3 regions of the Luteimonas sp. Soil_C_5 genome follow, and region 2 is predicted to be linked to each of the others. Evidence: predicted binding sites of a transcription regulator. Region 2 holds the regulator's gene; each other region holds the start of a gene.
What was found. The regulator HrcA, encoded in region 2, represses chaperone genes, less so after heat shock. The targets are predictions, from matches to a motif close to TTNGCACTCNNNNNNNNNGAGTGCNAA.
Positions count from the first base shown of each region.

Region 1: rpoH (RNA polymerase sigma factor RpoH) is a predicted target of HrcA. The motif match lies at 3,217-3,243, and genes of this name have one in related genera.
Region 3: groES (co-chaperone GroES) is a predicted target of HrcA. The motif match lies at 4,172-4,198, and genes of this name have one in related genera.

Region 1 covers NZ_JBDGKA010000002.1:650,685-657,854, reverse strand. The annotation lists gene AC3A5K_RS07405 (phytoene desaturase family protein) at 1-16, shown strand, start outside; gene glnE (bifunctional [glutamate--ammonia ligase]-adenylyl-L-tyrosine phosphorylase/[glutamate--ammonia-ligase] adenylyltransferase) at 260-3,034, shown strand; gene rpoH (RNA polymerase sigma factor RpoH) at 3,254-4,132, shown strand; gene AC3A5K_RS07390 (helix-turn-helix domain-containing protein) at 4,295-5,389, shown strand; gene AC3A5K_RS07385 (DUF2306 domain-containing protein) at 5,322-5,996, opposite strand; gene zupT (zinc transporter ZupT) at 6,232-7,041, opposite strand; gene AC3A5K_RS07375 (NAD(P)/FAD-dependent oxidoreductase) at 7,072-7,170, opposite strand, start outside.
Region 2 covers NZ_JBDGKA010000001.1:643,944-651,113, forward strand. The annotation lists gene dnaJ (molecular chaperone DnaJ) at 495-1,631, opposite strand; gene dnaK (molecular chaperone DnaK) at 1,753-3,678, opposite strand; gene grpE (nucleotide exchange factor GrpE) at 3,789-4,331, opposite strand; gene hrcA (heat-inducible transcriptional repressor HrcA) at 4,373-5,425, opposite strand; gene recN (DNA repair protein RecN) at 5,572-7,170, shown strand, end outside.
Region 3 covers NZ_JBDGKA010000002.1:668,275-675,444, reverse strand. The annotation lists gene AC3A5K_RS07475 (TlpA family protein disulfide reductase) at 75-680, opposite strand; gene AC3A5K_RS07470 (protein-disulfide reductase DsbD family protein) at 677-3,058, opposite strand; gene AC3A5K_RS07465 (acyloxyacyl hydrolase) at 3,495-3,980, shown strand; gene groES (co-chaperone GroES) at 4,258-4,548, shown strand; gene groL (chaperonin GroEL) at 4,686-6,326, shown strand; gene AC3A5K_RS07450 (hypothetical protein) at 6,499-6,789, shown strand; gene AC3A5K_RS07445 (hypothetical protein) at 7,153-7,170, shown strand, end outside.

The DNA of each region.
Region 1 (7,170 bases), on a different contig from region 2:
CCCGCGGCAGCCCTGACCGCGGAGCGGGCGTGTTCAGCCGGCGTCCGGTTTGTGTACCCGCGGGTATCGTTTTGCAGTGCAGCGTGCACATCGGCGACGGCTCTTCCACTATCGCCCTGCACCCGACGTGGGGGAGGGAGCAAGGCCCGCAACCGGTTTACCGGTGGCGGGCTTTTTATTGCCTGCTATCCGCGTCTTTGGGGCGCCAGGCCGCTGCCGGTACCGCACGTATTCGCAGCTGGATGTCATCATCGCCGCGATGAGTCCTACGCCTTCCGACGCGCTCGACGCGCACCTCGCCCGGCTGCTCGACCGCCTGCCGCACTCCGTCCGCGACGATGCAGACGCATCGGCGCGACTGCGCCAACTCGCGATCGCCAGCGATTTCGCCTTCGATGTCCTGCAGCAGCAGCCGGACCTGCTCACCGACCTGCTGCGCGATGACGGCGCCACGCCGCCCGCGCCGCCACGGCTCGATCCGGCGGCGCCGTCCGACTGGCCGGTGCAGCTGCGGCGCTACCGGCGCGCGGGATCGGTGCGGCTGATCTGGCGCGACGTGTTCGGCCTCGACACCGTGGCCGACACCCTGGCCGGCAGCACGCAGCTGGCCGAGACCTGCCTGCAGCTCGGACTCGACGCGCTGGAAGACGCATTCGCCCAGCGCCACGGCCGGGTGCTGGATGCAGATGGCCAGGTCGTGCGTCTGGTGGTGTTCGGGCTGGGCAAGCTGGGCGGCGGCGAACTGAATTTCAGTTCCGACATCGACCTCGTCTACGGCTTCGAATCGGGTGGCGAAAGCGCAGGCGCGAGGCCGCTGGCGGCCGAGGCCTATTTCACCCGCATCGGCCAGCAGCTCGCGCGCCTGCTCGACGAGACCACGGCCGACGGTTTCTGCCATCGCGTCGACCTGCGCCTGCGGCCGTTCGGCAATGCCGGCCGGATCGCGCTGAGCTTCGCGGCGATGGAGCAGTACTTCCAGCGCGAGGGCCGCGACTGGGAACGCTATGCGTGGCAGAAGGCGCGGCCGGTGGCCGGGGATCTGGAGGCGGGCGAACGGTTTCTGGCGCTGCTGCGGCCGTTCGTCTATCGCCGCTATCTGGATTTCGGCGCGCTCGACGGCCTGCGCACGATGAAGGCGATGATCAGCGCCGAGGTCGCGCGCAAGGAGTCGGCCGACGACGTCAAGCGCGGCGACGGCGGCATCCGCGAAGTCGAATTCCTCGCCCAGGCCTTGCAGCTGATCCGCGGCGGGCGTGAGCCCGGCCTGCGCGAGCGCCGTTTGCTGCCGGCGTTGGAGGCCCTGCATGCGGCGCGTCAGGTCTCGGACGAGGCGCTGGCGCAATTGCGCGAGGCATACCTGTTCCTGCGCCGGGTGGAAAACCGGCTGCAGATGCTGCGCGATGCGCAGACCCATGTGCTGCCGTCCGATCCGGTGGACCGGCTGCGGATCGCGTCCGGTCTGGGCTTCGCCGACTGGGAGACGCTGCAGCAGGAACTCCGGCGTCAGCGCGGCCACGTCGCGCACGAGTTCGATGCGCTGCTCGCGGTGCGCAGCCAGCAACGCGAACCCGATGCCGACAACGACCTCGTCGCGTGGTGGGCCGCGCTGCCCGATGGCGGCGATGCGACGACGCTGGCGGCTGCGGGCTTCGACGATGCGACGAACGTGGACGCCGCGCTGCGCGACTTCGCGCGGTCGCCCAGTGTGCGCGACCTGTCCGACAGCGCACGCGCGCGCCTCGACCGGCTGATGCCGGTGCTGTTGCAGGCCTCCGCGCCGGCGGACCGGCCCCTGCAGGCCATCCGCCGCCTGCTCGCGGTGCTGCACAATCTGCTGCGCCGCGCGAGTTATCTGGCCCTGCTCGACGAACAGCCGGCCGCGCTGGCCCGGCTGGTCGGCCTGGTCACGCGCAGCGCGTTTCTGGCCGAACGTCTGGCGGCGCATCCGCTGCTGCTCGACGAACTGCTGGATTCCCGCGTCGAAGGGCCGCTGCCGGGCCGCGACGCGCTGGTCGCCCAGTGCGCGCGCACCTTGAAGCAGCCGGATCTCGAATCCGCACTGTTCACGCTCAACGAGGTGCGCCAGCAGCTGAGTTTCCGGATCGCGCTGGCGACGCTGGACCGGCGGCTGGATGCGCAGGCCGCGACACGCCAGCTGGCCTGGCTGGCCGATGCGGTGGTCGACGTGGTGCTGACCCTGGCGCGTCGCGACCTGGAGCGCGCGCACGGCCGTGTGCGCGATGCGCAGTTCGCGGTGATCGGCTACGGCAGCCTGGGCGGCGAGGAGCTCGGCTTCGGGTCGGATCTGGATCTGGTGTTCCTCTACGACGCACCGGAAGACGCGCAGTCGGACGGGGCGCGGCCGCTCGAAGCGCAACGCTGGGCGACGCGTCTGGCGCAGAAGGTCGTCACCTTGCTGGGCACCGTGACCGGCGGCGGGCGCCTGTACGACGTCGATGTCCGGCTGCGGCCCGATGGCGGCAAGGGGCTGCTGGTCTCGTCGCTGGCCAGTTATGCCGAATACCAGCGCGAGCGGGCCTGGACCTGGGAACACCAGGCGCTCGTGCGGGCGCGGGTCGTGGCCGGGGACGATGCGATGGTGGAATCCTTCGAGGCGGTCCGCCGGGACACCTTGGCCCGGCCGCGCGATGCCGAGACGGTCCGCGACGACGTGGCCGCGATGCGCAGCCGCATGCGCAGCGAACTGGACCGCAGCACGGCGGCACGCTTCGACCTCAAGCAGGGCGATGGCGGCCTGGTGGATCTGGAGTTCCTGGTGCAGTGCCGGGTGCTGCAGGCCGCCCACGCGCACCCGGCGCTGCTTGAGCCGCGATCGACGCTGCAACTGCTGGCCGCGGTCGAGGCCGCCGACCTGCTGGATGCGGGCGACCGCATCGCGCTGGAAGCCGCCCATGCCGCGCTGCTGGCGATCGGCCTGGACTGCATGCTCGACCGTCGCCCCCGCGTCGCGCCGCCTTCGGACGCGTTGGAGGCTGCGCGTGAAACGATCCGTCGCGTGACCCGCTGGCTCTGAACAGGCCGATCTTCATCCGGGATTGGTCGCCCGGTGGTCACACTGTGCGTGTCCCATTGGCGGACGGCGGTCTGGCGACCGCGCCGCCCTTGGGCGCAGGTTTTATGAACGATTCCCGCAGCCTTCGCCTGGAACCTGTACGTCTGTTCTATATTCAGAACGTTCGGGAACTCTTTCCCGTCTTAGCAGTCATATCCATCGACTGCTAACATCCCCTACATGAGCACGCAGACGATGACCCACGCCCTGGTTGCCAACAGCCTGCCGATTCCCAGCCCGCTGGGTTCGCTCGACGCCTACATCGGCGCCGTGCACCAGATCCCGGTGCTGACGGTCGAAGACGAGCAGGCGCTCGCCAAGCGCTATCGCGACGACGACGATCTCGACGCCGCGCGCGAGCTGGTGCATTCGCACCTGCGCTTCGTCGTGCATGTCGCCCGTGGTTACAACGGCTACGGCCTGCCGCTGGGCGATCTGATCCAGGAAGGCAACATCGGCCTGATGAAGGCGGTCAAGCGTTTCGACCCCGAGGTCGGCGTGCGCCTGGTGAGCTTTGCCGTGCACTGGATCCGTGCCGAGATGCACGAGTTCATCCTGAAGAACTGGCGCATCGTCAAGGTCGCCACGACCAAGGCGCAGCGCAAGCTGTTCTTCAACCTGCGCAAGTCCAAGACCCGCCTGGGCTGGTTGAACGCCGCCGAGGTCAAGGCCGTGGCCGCGGACCTCAACGTGTCCGAGCGCGAAGTGCTGGAAATGGAATCGCGCCTGTCGGGCCGCGATATCGGCTTCGATGCGCCGGCTGGCGAGGATGACGACAGCGCGCCGCCCGCGCCGGTCGCCTACCTCGTCGCCCGCGACGAGGATCCGGCGCAGCTGTACGAGCGCACCGACAGCGAGGACAGCAAGCTGGGCCTGCTGCGCGAAGGCATGGCGACGCTGGATGCCCGTTCTCGCGACATCATCAGCCGCCGCTGGCTGGACGACGAGCACAAGGTGACGCTGCAGGAACTGGCTGACGAGTACGGCGTGTCCGCCGAGCGCATCCGCCAGGTCGAGGCCAATGCGCTGAAGAAGATGAAGGCGCTGTTCGCGGCCTGATCCATGCCGCAGCGTGACTGACGAGGCCCGGAGCGATCCGGGCCTTTTCGTTGTCGGCGCGTCGCGGCCGGGTCGGGTTCCGGGGTGACGCATGACAGTGGGATCGCGGAAACCGCGCCGCTAAGCTGGGCTTTCGTGGGTTCCGGTTCCCTGTTCCGTCGTATGTCGCTCTGGATCATCCTTTACGCCTGCGGCGCGGTGCAGGCGCTGCTGCTGTCGATTGCGCTCTGGCGGCGACCGGTCGACGCGGACGCGAATCGCGTACTCGCGGTGTGGCTGCTGCTGATCGCGCTCGATCTCGCAGTGAAGTCGGCGTCGCTCGCCGAGGTCGATCCCGGCCTGCGGGCGATCCGGCACGTGTTCGCGTTCTTCCCGTTCCTCCATGCCAGCCTGTTCTATCTCTATGTGCGCACGCTGGTCGGTGAGCAGCGCGTTGCCTGGCGCGATGGCGTGCACATGCTGGGTTTCGTGGTCGCGCTGGCCTGGTTCTGGACCGCGACCCGGCTGGCGCCGCCCGGCCTGGCGGAGACGATGATCGCGTTCACCCGACGCTGGTTCGATCCGGTTCTCTTCGCCTATGCACTGGCCTACATCGGCGCGTCGCTGCAGCTGCTGGGCCGGTACCGGCGGGCACTGCGGCGACGGCACTCGGATGCCGACCGGCTGTCGATGCGGTGGCTTCGGGTGCTGGCCATCGGCCAACTGGTCATCTGGGGCATCGCAGCCGGCCACTGGCTGGCGCGGCCCGGCTGGATCGACCACGCGCTGATCTACGCCGCCGTTGCGGTCTGGGTGTGCCTGGTCGGCTACTGCAGCCTCGCGCAGCCGCCGGTCGTGGAGATGCCGCTGGCATCGACGACACCCGATGCGGCGCTCCCGGCGTCCGAACCGGTGGACGCTGATCGCGCCCGGGATGTCGAAGCCCGTCTGGCTGCATTGATGACGACGCAGCAGCTGTATCGCGAGCCTGCGCTGACCATCGCGCAGCTGTCGCGCCGCAGCGGCTATCCCGAATACCTGGTGTCGATGGTCATCAACCATCGGCTGGGCGGCAACTTCTGGGACTACGTCAATCGCCACAGGATCGATGCGGCGCGCCGCTGCCTCGCGGATCCGGAGGATCGCCGCACCATTCTGGCGATCGCCTACGACTGCGGATTCACGTCCAAGTCGACCTTCAATGCCGCGTTCAAACGCCTGCAGGGCGAGACCCCGAGCGGCTATCGCCAGCGCCAGTGCGAACAGGCGCCGGTCTGACGGGTCGCCCGGGTTCCAGGATGCCCGGGTAGCGCAGCAGGAGCTCGCAGATCGCGAGGTTCAGCGTCCAGCTCAGCCAGGCGCTGGCGATGTAGACCGGCATGGGCGACAGCTGCAGCAGGCCGATGCCGGTTCCCAGAATCAGGCGCAGCGTCACCGCAGCGAAGGTCAAGGCCACGCTGCGGCACATCCAGCGGCGGTGCCGCGCGATGTCACCGGCAACCGCATGGCGGATGCCCAGCGCCGTGGTGAGCAGCCAGGCGATTGCCAGCAGGACGAAGGCACTGCGGCTGGGCAGTCCGCCCTGTGCGTTGACGGCCAGGGACAGGCCGGAGACGCCGCCGATTATCACGGCGGCCGTATATACCCAGCCGCTGGCGCGGTGCACGGCCGGCCAACGCGCGCGCAGGCGGCCGTTGAGCTGAAACGGCGCCAGCAGCAGGGCCAGTCCGGCGGCGAAGAAGTGCGCGGGTACATCCCAGCCCGAGACCGCGAACTGGGCCGCGAACGGATCCTGCACGCTGTGATGCCGATACAGATAGAGAAACGCGTACGCCGCGACGGCAATCCCCATGAGCGCGAACAGCACTTTGACGCTGCCCCGCATCCACCCCGCCAACCTGTCCATGCCGCCTGCCCCTCACGATGAAGAGGCGACAGATTCGAGTGCGGGCGTGGCCTGGTCGTCCGGATCGGCGGAACCGTACGTGTGCGGTACCGGGTCGGCGGCCCCGGGCGCGATGCAGTCCACCGTTCGGTGCCCGCGGCGCGTGGCGCCTCACCAGGCGGGTTGCTGCCTGGGTCTGGCGCTCAATGCGCGACGCGCGGATGCGCTGCGGCGATCACCACTTGAACAGCACCAGGCTGATCGCCAGCGCGGCCATGCCCGAGACCAGGCCGTAGACCGTCTCGTGGCCCTTGGCGTAACGCTTGGCGGCGGGCAGCAGTTCGTCGAGGGCGAGGAAGACCATGACGCCGGCAATGAGGCCAAAGACGACGCCGAACACGGGCTCGGACAGGAACGGGCGCAGCACGGCGTAACCGATCAGGGCGCCGATCGGTTCGGCCAGACCCGACAGCAGGCAGGCGAGGAAGGCGTAGAGCTTGTTGTTGGTGGCGAAGTACACCGGCACCGCGATCGCGATGCCTTCGGGAATGTTGTGGATCGCGATCGCGAACGCCAGCGGCATGCCGACGCCGGGGTTCTCCAGCGTCGCGAAGAACGTCGCCAGGCCTTCGGGAAAGTTGTGCGCGGTGATCGCCACCGCGGTCAGCAGGCCGACCCGCTTGATGTAGCTGGTGTTGTGCTCGCGAAAGTAGGGATCGTCGACTTCCAGTCGCTCGTGCGGATTGGGCACCAGCCGATCGATCGAGACGATGAAGAGCACGCCGGCGAGGAACGACAGCGTGCCCCAGGTGAAGCCGAGCTGTTCGCCGTAGGCGTTGGTGAAGGCGAGGATCGACTTGTCGAGAATCTCGGTCAGCGACACGTAGACCATCGCGCCGGCCGCGAATGCCAGGCCGAACGACAGCAGGCGCGCATTCGGTTGCTTGGAGAACAGCACCAGCAGGCTGCCGAGGCCCGTCGCGAGGCCGGCCGCGGTGGTCACCGCCAGCGCGATCCAGAAATTATGGGTCGAGACTTCGAGCATGCGCAGGGCCGGAGCGGGGAGGGGCGCGACTCAGTCCGGCGGATTCGGCTGGGAGGGGCGCGCGGCCATGCTATCCGAAGCGTCCGCCGCGTTGTCTGCCGTGTGCGCCTCGGGGCCGACCTCGGGCGC
Region 2 (7,170 bases):
GCTGCGCGGATCAAGGGCCCATTCGACCCACCTCGCGCGGCGGTGGCGAATTGATGACCACCGGTTTCCGGCCCATTGTGGATGCGGCCTCGCGAGGCTTATCCACACCTTTGTCACCAGTCCATCCACATGTCTTGTGGACAGCTGGACCGTCTAGCGTCGCGCTCCCACCAGGTCAACGGGTTTTTGCAGGGCACATGACGCTGCGCCGCGCCGCAGCGCGGTTCGTCGCCTGCAGTGCCACCGTCCGGCTGAGTCGCGAGTGCCCTGCCGCACTGGAGTTCCACGCGAGCTGCGAGCGCCGTCGCTGCCTGCACACTCGCAGCGCTTATCCACAAGCCTGTCGACAGCCGATACCGGACGCACAACGGACCTGCAGGCCGGCCCCGGCAAGGTCGATGCCGACGCCAGATTCCGGGCGGATTCCGGACTGCAGATACGCGAATGCCCGGTAGATGCCGGGCATTCGGTGGGACGCGCCTATGTGATGCAGATCAGGACGTCATGCGTTCCCAGAAGCCCTTGACCCCATCGATGAACGTGCTCGACCGCGGCGAATGCCGGCGGGCGTTCTCGGCGGTGAACGTGCCTTCGAAACGCTCGAGCAGATCGCGCTGCTCGGCCGTGAGGTTCACCGGTGTTTCCACGACGACCTTGCAATACAGGTCGCCGGCGGCCCGGCTGCGCACGGACTTGACGCCCTTGTCGCGCAGACGGAAGACTTTGCCGGTCTGGGTCTCGGCCGGCACGCGGATCTCCGCTTCGCCGCCCAGCGTGGGCACGCGCACCGTGGAGCCGAGCGCCGCCTGCGAAATGCGCACCGGCACTTCGCAGTGCAGATCGTCGCCATCGCGCTGGAAGATGTCGTGCGGACGCACCCGCACCTCGACGAACAGATCGCCCGGGGGCGCACCCGACGGTCCGGCTTCGCCCTCACCGGTGAGCCGGATGCGGTCGCCCGAATCGACGCCCGCCGGCACCTTCACCGACAGCACCTTCTCGTCTTCCACACGGCCGGCGCCGCGGCAGGTCGTGCACGGATGGGCGATCGTCTGCCCCTGCCCCGCGCAATGCGGACAGGTCTGCTGCATCGTGAAGATGCCGCGCTGCATCCGCACCTGGCCGTGACCCGCACAGGTCGTGCAGGTCTCGCGCTTGCCGTCCTCGGAGCCACTGCCGTCGCAGTCGTCGCACATCGCCAGCGTGGGCAGCTCGATGCGCTTCTCGACACCGGCGACGGCGTCCTCCAGGTCGAGCTCCATCACATATCCGATGTCGGCGCCGCGGCGCGGTCCACCGCCCCGTCCGCCACCGCCGAAGATGTTGCCGAAGATGTCGCCGAAGATGTCGCCCATGTCGGCGCCGCCGCCGAAGCCCGGCCCGGCGTTGCCGCCGCCCATGCCGTGCTCGAACGCCGCGTGGCCGTGCTGGTCGTACATGCGGCGCTTGCCGCCGTCCGACAGCACCTCGTAGGCCTCCTTGCACTCCTTGAAGGCGGCTTCCGCCTCGGCATCGCCCGGATTGCGGTCCGGGTGATGCTTCATCGCGCAGCGCCGGTAGGCCTTCTTCAGCTCCTCTTCGGTGGCGGTGCGTTGCACGCCGAGGACTTCGTAGTAATCGCGTTTGCTCATACGGCAGTCATTCGTAATTCGTGATTGGTGATTCGGAACAGCACGTCGAGTCCGGGACTACGGATGGAAGAAGCGGAGCCAGGGCGCCGCTTCTTCCGATCACGCATCACGAATCCACCAATTACGGCTTCCTCTCGTCGTCCTTGACCTCGGTGAACTCGGCGTCCACCACGTCATCGGACTTCGGCGCTTCGCCCTGGCCGCCGGCATCGCCTGCGCCCGGACCACCGGCCGCGGAGGCCGCCGCGAACAGCTGCTGCGCCGCTTCCTCGAGCTTCTTCGACTTGGCTTCGATCTGCGCCTTGTCGTCGCCCTTCATTGCGGTCTCGACATCGGCGATCGCGGATTCGGCATTGCCGATCACGTCGCCCGGCAGCTTGTCGCCGTTGTCCTTGATCGCGCTGCGGGTGCTGTGCACCAGCGCATCGGCCTGGTTGCGGGCCGCGACGAGTTCCTGGAACTTCTTGTCCTCTTCGCGGTGCGCCTCGGCGTCGGCCACCATCTGCTGGATCTCTTCGTCCGACAGGCCCGAACCGGCCTTGATCTCGACCTTCTGTTCCTTGTTGGTCTTCTTGTCCTTGGCCGACACATGCAGGATGCCGTTGGCGTCGATGTCGAACGACACCTCGACCTGCGGCATGCCACGCGGCGCCGAATCGATCCCGGTCAGGTCGAAGCGGGCCAGCGACTTGTTGAAGCGGGCCTGCTCGCGCTCACCCTGCAGCACGTGCACGGTCACGGCGGACTGGTTGTCCTCGGCGGTCGAGAAGGTCTGAGAGGCCTTGGTCGGGATCGTCGTGTTCTTTTCGATAATCTTGGTGAACACGCCGCCCAGGGTCTCGATGCCGAGGCTCAGCGGGGTCACGTCGAGCAGCAGCACGTCCTTGACGTCACCAGCCAGCACGCCGCCCTGCACGCCCGCGCCGATCGCGACGGCCTCGTCGGGGTTCACGTCCTTGCGCGGTTCCTTGCCGAAGAACTCGGCAACCGCCGCCTGCACCTTGGGCATGCGGGTCTGGCCACCGACGAGGATCACCTCGTTGATGTCCGACGCGCGCAGGCCGGCGTCGTTGAGCGCGGTGCGGCACGGCTCGATCGTCTTGCGCACGAGTTCCTCGACCAGCGACTCGAGCTTGGCGCGGGTCAGCTTGATGTTGAGGTGCTTAGGGCCCGACGCATCGGCGGTGACGTACGGCAGGTTCACTTCGGTCTGCTGCGAGGACGACAGCTCGATCTTCGCGCGCTCGGCCGCGTCCTTCAGACGCTGCAGCGCCAGCGGATCCTTGCGCAGGTCGATGCCCTGGTCCTTGTTGAACTCTTCGACGAGGTAATCGATGACGCGGGCGTCGAAGTCTTCGCCGCCGAGGAAGGTGTCGCCGTTGGTGGCCAGCACTTCGAACTGCTTCTCGCCATCGACTTCCGCGATCTCGATGATCGACACGTCGAAGGTGCCGCCGCCGAGGTCGTACACGGCGATCTTGCGGTCGCCGCCGGACTTGTCGAGGCCGTAGGCCAGCGCGGCCGCGGTCGGCTCGTTGATGATGCGCTTGACGTCGAGACCGGCGATGCGGCCGGCGTCCTTGGTCGCCTGGCGCTGGCTGTCGTTGAAGTACGCCGGCACCGTGATCACGGCTTCGGTGACCTTCTCGCCCAGGTAGTCCTCGGCGGTCTTCTTCATCTTCTCGAGAATGCGCGCGGAGACTTCCTGCGCGGACAGGCGCTTGCCGTCACTGGTCGACACCCAGGCGTCGCCGTTGTCGTGCTCGAGGATCGAATACGGGACCAGACCGATGTCCTTCTGGACCTCGGCATCCTTGAACTTGCGGCCGATCAGGCGCTTCACCGCGAAGAACGTGTTGTGCGGGTTGGTGACGGCCTGACGCTTGGCCGATGCGCCGACCAGCACTTCGCCGTCCTTGGTGTACGCGACGACCGACGGCGTGGTGCGGTCGCCTTCGCTGTTCTCGATGACCTTGGCCTTGCCGCCGTCCATGATCGCCACACACGAGTTCGTCGTGCCGAGATCGATGCCGATGATCTTTGCCATTGCAGTGCTTCCTCTAGGAGATGTTGTGCCGGGACGGCGAGGCCGTCGATGCGGGGTATCTGGGGGCCGCAGCGGGCGCGTTCAAGCGCCGCCGGGCCGGAACACGCGGGTCAGTCGGCCTTGGCCACCACCACCATCGCGGGGCGCAGCAGGCGGTCGTTGAGCAGGTAGCCCTTCTGGAAGACCTGGGCCACGGCGCCCGCGGGCACGCCCGGCGCGTCGATGATGCTCATCGCCTGGTGCTGCTCGGGATTGAAAGCATCGCCCGGCGCGGGCGCCAGGGTGGACAGGCCGCTGGCCTCGGTGGCGCGGGTGAGTTCGCGCAGCGTCAGTTCCACACCGGCGCGCAGCGGGTCCGCTTCGGAGGCGTTGGCCAGGCCGGCCTCGAGCGCATCGAACACCGGCACCAGCGCCGACAGCAGGCGCTCGTTGGCGAAGCGGCGGGCGCTGTCGATCTCGCGGGCGAGACGCTTGCGCTGGTTCTCGAGATCGGCGCGCTCGAGCAGGCTCTGCGCGCGGACCTGCTCGACTTCCGCCTTCAGCAGTTCAACCTGCTCGGCGAGCTGCGCGTCCACACCGTCGATCGACGCCTCGTGGCCGTCGTGCGCGTGGCTGGACTCGGGGTGCTGGGGATCGTGCTGTTCGTGGGTCATATCGGGTTCCGGGGCGGGCGTCTGGCCGCCGACCCGATCCCCTATGGGGTCGCCGGATCCGGATTCAAGGCAGCGCCGAGCAGTCCGGCCGTCGCCTGGACCACCGGAATGATCCGTTCGTAGGCCATCCGGGTGGGCCCGATGACGCCGATCACGCCGAGCGTGCGGCCGCCCGCGGCGTACGGCGCGGTGACCAGGGACATGCCCTCGAGCGGCGCCAGGCCGGTTTCCTCGCCGATGAAGATGCGTACACCCGGCGCGTGAATCGTGCGTTCGAGCAGCTGCAGGATCTCGCGCTTGCGGGCGAAGGCCTCGAACAGCTCGCGCAGGCGGTCGAGGTCCGACAGGTCCTGCACGCCGATCAGCCGGCTCTGGCCCGCCAGCACCATGTCCTCGTCGCCGGGGACCAGGGCCTGTTCGGCCAGCTCGACGGTCTGCGACAGCAGGGCTTCCATCTCGTCGCGCGCGTTGCGCAGGTCGTCGAGCAGCGCAGCGCGGATGTCGGCCAGCGGCCGGCCGGCGCAGTGCTGATTGAGGTAATTGGCGACCCGCTCCAGCTCCTTGGCTTCGAAGCTGCGCCGGGTGTGGAAGATGCGGTTCTGCACCTCGTGATCGGCGAACACGATGATTGCCATCACCCGCTGGCCGTCCAACGGCACGAAATCGATATGCCGGAACGCCAGCTGCTCGCGCCGCGGCACCGAGACCACGCCGACGAAGTGGGTCATCGCCGAGACCAGCTCGGAGGCACTGCCGAGCAGCGACTGCTGCCCGCCGCCCGCACTGAGTTCGCCGCGCAGATGGATCAGCTCCTGCTCCTTCAACGGCTTGATCTGCAGCAGCGAGTCGACGAAGACCCGGTACCCCTGGGTGGTCGGCACCCGCCCGGCGGAGGTATGCGGTGATGCCAGCAGGCCCGCCTCTTCCAGATCGGACAGGATGTTGCGGATCGTCGCCGGGCTCACGTCCAGCCCCGAATGCCGCGCCAGCGTCTGCGAACCGACCGGTCCGCCATCGCGGATATGGCGCGCGATCAGCGTGCGCAGCAGCTGGCGGGCACGCGGATCGAGCGGATGGTCGGCTGGGGACGGCATGGGGGCGGTATACGGTGCACCTACCTGCGATGCAAGCGCCGCATTCTCCTGCCGTGAGACGAAGACGCGATATCTAGCGCAGCCTCGAACGCATATCCGCACACCGATCTACTCGCCCACGCCGCGCCAAGGCACAATCCGCACCCATGCTGACCCACCTCGCCATCCGCAATTTCGCCGTCGCCAGCCAGTCGGACCTCGAGTTCGGCGCAGGCCTGACCGTCATCTCCGGCGAGACCGGCGCCGGCAAGTCCTTGCTGGTCGACGCGCTCGGCTTCCTGTCGGGGCAACGCGCCGACAGTGGCATCGTGCGCCATGGCGCCGAACGCGCCGAACTGCATGCCGAGTTCGCGCTCGACGATGCCGCGCCCGCGCTGCGCTGGCTGCGCGAACACGAACTCGATGACGGCGACACCTGCCAGCTGCGCCGCACCTTGCGCGCCGATGGCGGCTCGCGTGCCTGGATCAATGGCCGGCCGGCGACGATCACCCAGCTCGGCGAACTGGCCGGGCACCTGGTCGAGATCCACGGCCAGCACGAACACCAGGCCCTCCTCGCCCGCGGCAGCCAGCTCGCGCTGCTCGATGCGCAGGCCGGCAACGGCGCCCTGCTTGCCGAGGTGCGTACGACCGCACAGGCCTGGCGCGCGCTGCACGATGAGCGCGATGCGCTGGTCGGCATCGGCGATGTCGCCGAGCGTCGCGACTGGCTGCGTCATCAGCTCGACGAACTCGAAGGCGAATCGCTGGCCGCCGACGCGGTGGCCGATCTGTTCGCCAGCCACCGCCGGCAGGCGAACGCCGCCGGCCTGATCCAGACCTGCGATACGGCGCTCGAGCGCATGCGCGGCGACGACGATCTCGGCCTGCCGCAGGCCCTGCAGACGCTGCGCCACGATCTGGCGCGGATGCGCGCGCACGAGCCGCGATTGGGCGACGTCGACGCGATGCTCGATGCCGCGGCGATCCAGCTCGACGAGGCGACGCTGCTGCTGGGCCAGGTGCGCGACGATCTCGACATCGATCCCGCACAGCTGGAGACGCTGGAACAGCGCCTCGGCCAGCTGCACGAACTTGCGCGCAAGCACCGCGTGACGCCTGAAGAACTCATCGACGTGCAGACGCGCCTCGCGGGCGAACTCGAACAGCTCGATGGCGCTGGCGAACGCCTGAAGCAGCTTGATGGCGAAATCGAAGCTGCGATGGGGCGCTGGCGCACCGCCGCGGATCGTCTTGGTGCGGCGCGCCGCAAGGCTGCCAAGGCGCTGTCGAGCGCGACCACCGCGCTGATCCATGAACTGGGGATGGGCGGCGGGGTGTTCGAAGTCGCGATTGAACCCGTCGAGACCACTCGACCCGATCCGCAGGGCGCCGAGCGCGTGGAATTCATGGTGTCGGCCAATGCCGGCCAGCCGCCGCGTGCGCTGCGAAAGGTCGCGTCGGGCGGCGAACTGTCGCGCATCTCGCTGGCGATCGAAGTCGCCGCGCTCGGCCACGACGCGGTGCCGACGATGGTCTTCGACGAAGTCGATTCCGGCATCGGCGGCGCGGTTGCCGACATCGTCGGCCGCAAGCTGCGCGCGCTCGGCGAGAGCCGTCAGGTGCTGTGCGTGACCCATCTGCCGCAGGTGGCGTCGAAGGGCCACACGCATTACCGCGTGCACAAGTCCAGCGCCGAGGGTGCGACCGAAAGCCGGGTCAGTCTGCTCGACACCGGCGAGCGCACCGAGGAACTCGCACGCATG
Region 3 (7,170 bases), on a different contig from region 2:
GTCTGCGGGATGTCCCCATTGCTGTCCAGTTCGCAGACGTTCGACGATTTTAAACGAGCGTTTGAGTTTGCCGCTCAGGGTTGCGCCCAGGCCTCTGTTTCGCCATGCGCGAAGGGACCGATGCGCTGCTTCAGCAGGCGGCCGTCGGCGCCCACCAGCACGGTATACGGCAGCACGCCGCGCGGATTGCCCAGCCGCACCCCTGCATCGGCCGGGCCGGGCGGATCCAGCGCGATCGCGTAGTCCACCGGAATCCGGTCGAGGAATGCGCGCACCGCCTCGGCATCGTCGAGCGCGATGCCGAGCACCTGCACGCCGTTGTCGCCCTGTTCGCGGGCGAAGCGGTCGAGCTCGGGCATTTCCTCGATGCAGGGGCCGCACCAGCTGGCCCAGAGGTTCACCAGCACCGGCCGGCCGGCATAGGCCTCCGGCAGGCGGAGCGTCGCGCCATCGAGATCGACGACGTCGAAGGCCGGCACCGGGTCACCGCGTCGCGCCATGACGACACCTTCCGGCACGGGCGGAGCGGTCGCGGTCAGGGCGTCGTTGTAGAGCCGCTGGCCGGTTTCGGTGCCGAGCAACGGGCCGGGACCGGCCACGAACAGGCTGGCCAGTACGCCCAGGCCGCCGGCGACCACCGCGACCCCGACGACGACCAGCGGACCGACGCGGCGCTTCACTGCGCAGCCCCGGCGCGCGCCAGCGCATCGCGAACCACCGTTTCGTTGAGCAGCGCCGGCAGCACCTCGCCGTCGCCGCCGCCCCGCGGATAGACCACATACAGCGGCACGCCGACCGCGCCGTGCGCTTCGAGGAAGGCGCCGATCTCCGGATCGACATTCGTCCAGTCGCCGATCATGTAGGTCGCGCCGCTGGCCGAGAGGGCATCCCGGAACGCGGGCTGCGACAGCACCCGGCGCTCGTTGGCCTTGCAGGTCACGCACCAGTCGGCGGTCATGTTGACGAACACCGGCGTGCCCGAGGCCCGCAGCGCGGCCAGGCGTTCCGCGGCATACGGTGTGTGGTCGCCGGCCACGACCGCAGGCGAGGTGGGTACGGCTGCGGCGCCCTGGCGGATCGCGTACGCAGCGGGCAACAGCGACAGCGCGACCAGCACCAGCGCCGCCGCACGCACGACCGGACCACGCGTCCAGCGCGCACGTTCGAACCACCACAGGCCCAGCGCGCACAGCACCAGTCCGCCGGTCAGCAGGGCCATCGCGTTGACGCCCAGCTGCCGGCCGAATACCCACAGCAGCCACAGCGCGGTCAGGTACATCGGGAACGCCAGCACCTGCTTGAGCGTCTCCATCCAGGCGCCGGGTTTCGGCAGGCGGTCGGCCAGTGCGGGCACCAGCCCGATCAGCAGGAACGGCAGCGCCAGCCCGAGCCCCAGCATCAGGAACACGGCCAACGCCAGGGGCGTCGATGCGGTGAACGCGAAGGCCAGTGCGCCGCCCATGAAGGGCGCGATGCAGGGACTGGCCACCACGCAGGCGAGCACGCCGGTGAAGAAGTCGCCGACCGGACCGCTGCGCGAGGCCAAGGCCTGGCCCAGGCCACCGCCGCCGCCCAGCGTGAACACGCCCGACAGGCTGAGGCCGACGCCGAACATCAGATAGACCAGCGCCGCCACGAACCACGGCTGTTGCAGTTGGAAGCCCCAGCCGAGCGCCTGGCCCGTCGCCCGCAGGCCGATGACCAGCAAGCCGATCGCCGCGAACGCCACCAGCACGCCGGCGGTGTACCAGAGCGCATGCGAACGGGCCTGGCGACGGTCGCCGCCGCTGCGGGCCAATCCCAGCACCTTCAGCGACAGGATCGGCAGCACGCATGGCATCAGGTTGAGGACCAGGCCACCGAGCAGAGCCAGCGCCAGTGCGGCGACGATGCCGGTACGCGCGGGCGCAGGCGCCTGGGTGCGGGCGTCGTTGTCGCGCGCCGCGCCACCCGTGGAAGCGACGCCGTCGGCGGCGGACGTGGCTTCGCCATCGACGACCGGCGCAGCGGCCTCCGGCGTGCCGTCGTCGACACCTGCACCGGGCGCGTCGCCATCCGTTCCGGTCGGTGCGGCCGTCGCAGGCACAGGGGCCGTCACCCGCCCGGCGGGCACCGCGACCTCGACCCGGCGGGTCATCGGCGGATAGCAGATGCCGTCGGTCTGGCAGCCCTGGAACGTCGCGACCACGGTCACCGTCGCAGCATCGGCACGGCTGCGCACCAGCGGCAGCGGCACGTCGATCGCGTCGAAATAGACCGTCACCGCACCGAAGTGTGCGTCGTGATGCGCAGTGCCGGCGGGCCAGCGCGGGGCCCCGGCGCGGATGCCGTCGGCGCCCTCGACCGCGAACTGGTTGCGGTCGCGATAGAGGTAATAGCCGGGCGCGGGCGTGAACCGCATCAGGATCGTGTCGCCGTCTCCGGCAATCGCTTCGAACGCGAACGCGCGCTCCGGTGGCAGCGCGTCCTGTCCGCCGGCCAGGGTCGGCGCACGTCCCGCGCTGCCGCTTCCCAGGGTCTGGCCGAGCGCGGCGAATCCGGCATCGGCGCTGCGTGCCGCCGCGGGCGTGGTCGGGGCGGGCAGGGCGACCTGCAAGGTGCGGGTCTGCGGCGGATAGCAGATGCCGGCATCGGCGCAGCCCTGGTAGCGCACCTGCAACGCGACCGAATCGATGCCATCGGCCGCGGCGCCGGTCAGTACGGCGACAAGGCGGCCGCGGTAGGTTTCGACGTCGCCGAAGAACTCGTCCTTGTACGGCGTGCCGGCGGGCAGCTGCAGCGGATTGGTCTTGAACCCGTGTTCGATCTGCGCGCCCGTGCGGTGCCGGTAGAGGTAGTAGCCCTCGGCAATCTCCCAGCGGATCTCGATGCGGTCGCGTGCGACGGCGTGGGCCGAAAGCACGAGGGCCTCGTCCACCGGCAGCACATCATCGAAATCGAGCGTCTGTGCCTGCGCGGGCAGACAGGCCAGCGCCCACAGCAAGAGGGCCGCCAGCCACACGGGGCGGCGGGAGGGTCGGCCGCGTTTGGCCGCGGACAGGTCGGGACACGCATGCATCGGGCCAGTATCGCAGGCCATCGTGGATCGAGTCCGAACCGCGGTTCAGCGCACCAAGCGAGCCGGCGAGTAGCGCGCGTCGGACTGCGTCCCGTACGCGTCGGTTGATTGGGCGCGCTGCCGCGGGGCGCCTGGTGGTGGCCTGTTCGACACCTGCCGGTCGTAACGCAGGGGTAATCCGAGGCGCAAGTCGGATGGCCGCGGTTGCGCCTGACCCTCACGCGGATCGTCGACGCGATTCTGGGCGCCCGACTCCCCAACGCCGCACAACGCACCGATCTGCACGACTCGTGCACGGTGGCGCGTGCAGGCTGCGCGCCGGCAGCACTCGGCGGAACGCTGCATCCAGCCCACGTGGCGGATCGGACGGGCATTTAATGAACCGGCCGGTATATTATCGCCGCCCCCCGTGTGCCCTTCCGCCGGAATCGATCCCATGCGTCCAGTGTTTCCTCTGCTTGCCCTCGTCGCGGCGCTCGCCCTGACACCGCCCGTCCTGGCGCAGTCCGCGCCCGTCGACATCGGCGTGGGCGCGTCCGCCACGCGCGAGAACGAGACCACCTTCGTCGCCACCGCGGCCTGGCTGCCGGAATGGCGCCGGACCGAGAACGGCGTACTGCGCTGGGAACTGGGCGCGGTCTACGTGCGCGGCCGCGACAACACCCGGTTCGACCTGTCCGAAGACGCCGGCGTCTTCCATGGCGGCGCCCGCTATGAGCGCGACAATGGTTTCGTCGCCGGCTTCGGCGTCGGCGTGCAGGCCGGGCGCACCAGCGCGCTGTCGGGCAACCCGCAGTTCGTCAGCACGGTGGGCTGGCGCTGGGACCGCGTCTCGCTGCTGGCCCGGCACATCTCCAATGCCAGCATCAAGCAGCCCAACGACGGCGAGACGATGCTCGTCGCGGTGTGGCGCTTCCGCTGAGTCCGGTCGACCGGATGGCGGCATCCGCCCGGTCGGTCCGGCGTGGCAGCACGCCGCGGGCCTTGCCCGCATTGCCAGGCCCATCGCTTGCCGCCTGCGGATTTTTTCTCGCACGCGGCCCTTGTAATCCCTGACACCGCGCCCACATCACGCCCCGTCCCCGGCGTTCCGGGGTGCGTGCGTCCGCGATGCTGGCAGTCTCCATGGCCGAGTGCCAATCCGAGTGCTAGAATCGGCGCCCGTTTTCTTGATAATCAATCACTTAGAGAGGGTTGAAATGAGCAATCTGAAGCCGTTGTACGACCGCATCGTGGTCAAGCCCGTCGAAGCCGAAGAAAAGAGCGCCGGCGGCATCCTGATCCCGGACAACGCCAAGGAAAAGCCGACCAAGGGCGAGATCGTCGCCGTCGGTGAAGGCAAGGCCCTGGACAACGGCAGCGTCCGCGCGCCGAAGGTCAAGGTCGGCGACATCGTGATCTACGGCCAGTACGCCGGCAGCGCCTACAAGGCCGACGGCATCGAATACAAGATCGTGAAAGAAGACGACATCCTCGCGATCGTCGGTTGATTGAGACGCGGTGATTCGTGATTGGTGATGGGTGATTCGTCAGAGCAAACGCTGACGATCCCCGCCTGTCCGAGTCGCCGCGCCTCGCGCTCTCTCCAATCACGAATCACCAAATTACGAATCACGGAGTTATTCAAATGGCTGCTAAGGAAATCCGCTTCGGCGAAGACGCGCGCTCCAAGATGGTGCGCGGCGTGAACATTCTCGCCAACGCCGTCAAGGCGACCCTGGGCCCGAAGGGCCGCAACGTCGTGCTCGAGAAGAGCTTCGGCGCGCCGACGATCACCAAGGACGGCGTGTCCGTCGCGAAGGAGATCGAACTGGCCGACAAGTTCGAGAACATGGGCGCGCAGATGGTCAAGGAAGTCGCGTCCAAGACCTCCGACAACGCCGGTGACGGCACCACCACCGCGACCGTGCTGGCGCAGGCCCTGATCCGCGAAGGTTCCAAGGCCGTTGCGGCCGGCATGAACCCGATGGACCTCAAGCGCGGTATCGACCAGGCCGTCAAGGCCGCCGTCGCCGAGCTGAAGAACCTGTCCAAGCCGACGGCCGACGACAAGGCGATCGCCCAGGTCGGCACGATCTCCGCCAACTCGGACGAGTCGATCGGCACGATCATCGCCGACGCGATGAAGAAGGTCGGCAAGGAAGGCGTGATCACCGTTGAAGAAGGCTCGGGCCTGGACAACGAACTCGACGTCGTCGAGGGCATGCAGTTCGACCGCGGCTACCTGTCGCCGTACTTCGTCAACAACCAGCAGTCGATGTCGGCCGAACTGGATGACCCCTTCATCCTGCTGTACGACAAGAAGATCTCGAACGTCCGTGACCTGCTGCCCGTGCTGGAAGGCGTGGCCAAGGCCGGCAAGCCGCTGCTGATCGTCGCCGAGGAAGTCGAAGGCGAAGCGCTGGCGACCCTGGTCGTCAACACGATCCGCGGCATCGTTAAGGTCTGCGCCGTCAAGGCACCGGGCTTCGGCGACCGTCGCAAGGCGATGCTGGAAGACATGGCCACCCTGACCGGCGGCACCGTGATTTCCGAGGAAGTGGGTCTGTCGCTCGAGAAGGCGACGATCACCGATCTGGGCCGCGCCAAGAAGGTGCAGGTCTCGAAGGAGAACACCACGATCATCGACGGCGCCGGCGAGACCGGTGGCATCGAAGCGCGCATCAAGCAGATCAAGGCGCAGATCGAAGAGACTTCTTCGGACTACGACCGCGAGAAGCTGCAGGAGCGCGTGGCCAAGCTGGCCGGCGGCGTTGCGGTGATCAAGGTCGGCGCATCGACCGAGATCGAGATGAAGGAAAAGAAGGCCCGCGTCGAAGACGCCCTGCACGCCACGCGCGCAGCGGTCGAAGAAGGCGTGGTCCCCGGTGGTGGCGTGGCGCTGGTGCGCGCGCTGCAGGCGATCGGTCAGCTCAAGGGCGCGAACGAAGACCAGAACCACGGCATCATCATCGCCCTGCGCGCGATGGAAGCGCCGCTGCGCGAGATCGTCACCAACTGCGGTGAAGAGCCGAGCGTCGTGCTCAACGCGGTCAAGGACGGCACCGGCAACTACGGCTACAACGCCGCGACCGGCGAATACGGCGACATGATCGCGTTCGGCATCCTGGACCCGACCAAGGTCACCCGTTCGGCCCTGCAGAACGCGGCCTCGATCGCCGGTCTGATGATCACGACCGAAGCGATGGTCGCCGAGCTGCCGAAGAAGGAAGAGCCGGCGATGCCGGGCGGCGGCGGCATGGGTGGCATGGGCGGTATGGATTTCTGATCCAGCCCCACCCGGTTGCACCGTGACACGAGGAACCCCGCCGCGAGGCGGGGTTTTTCTTTGGCTTCGCCCCGACAGCTAGGTGCATCACCCGGTGCGCATATGCGCCATCCAGCGGCACGCCGCGATGTGGCGTGAGGCGTGCCGTTCGAGACACCGGGGCGTGCCGCCGGTGCCTGCCTCCCTGATCGTGGTCGACAATTTCCTCTCGGCCCAGGATGCCGATTCCCTGTGCGATCCCGGTCTCGGCCTGACCGATCCCGACCTGCAAGGCGCATTGCCCGGCCGCAATTCGCTGGAATGCATCCACGTTCTGGCACTCGTGCCTGTCGTGTCGCAGCTGGTCGGTGGGCCGCTGCGGCCGATCAACGCCCATGCGAAGTCCCCATCGTCCGTGCCGGTGACGCGGAGCCAGGGGCGCGTGCACATCGACAGTCCCGTCGAATGGTCGGGCTCGCTCTAGTTCAGCCCGCCGCGGGACCGCCAGGGCGGGACCGAGTTCGGTGGTCATCTGCCGACCGGCACCGATCGTGCGCCGCTCAACCGATATCGAATTGCGGGCCATGGGGCTGTCCAGCTACGCGGCGGCGCAGGACGTACTGATCGCCCGCGACAGCAACGACACATCGAGGTGGGCATGCGGACGCGCGTGCCCATGCGCTTCAATCGTCTGGTGCTGCTGCGTCCCTGGGTGTGGCACGGCTCGGACTAGAGCTTCTGACCTGCCTAGAAGATGCCCGCTTCGTGTATCTGCTCTGCTTCACCCATGGCTGAGGCCGTCAACGCGTAGAGACGATCCTCACTGCGGATCGTCCAAGCTGCACGGATGCGTCTTGCCCTCATC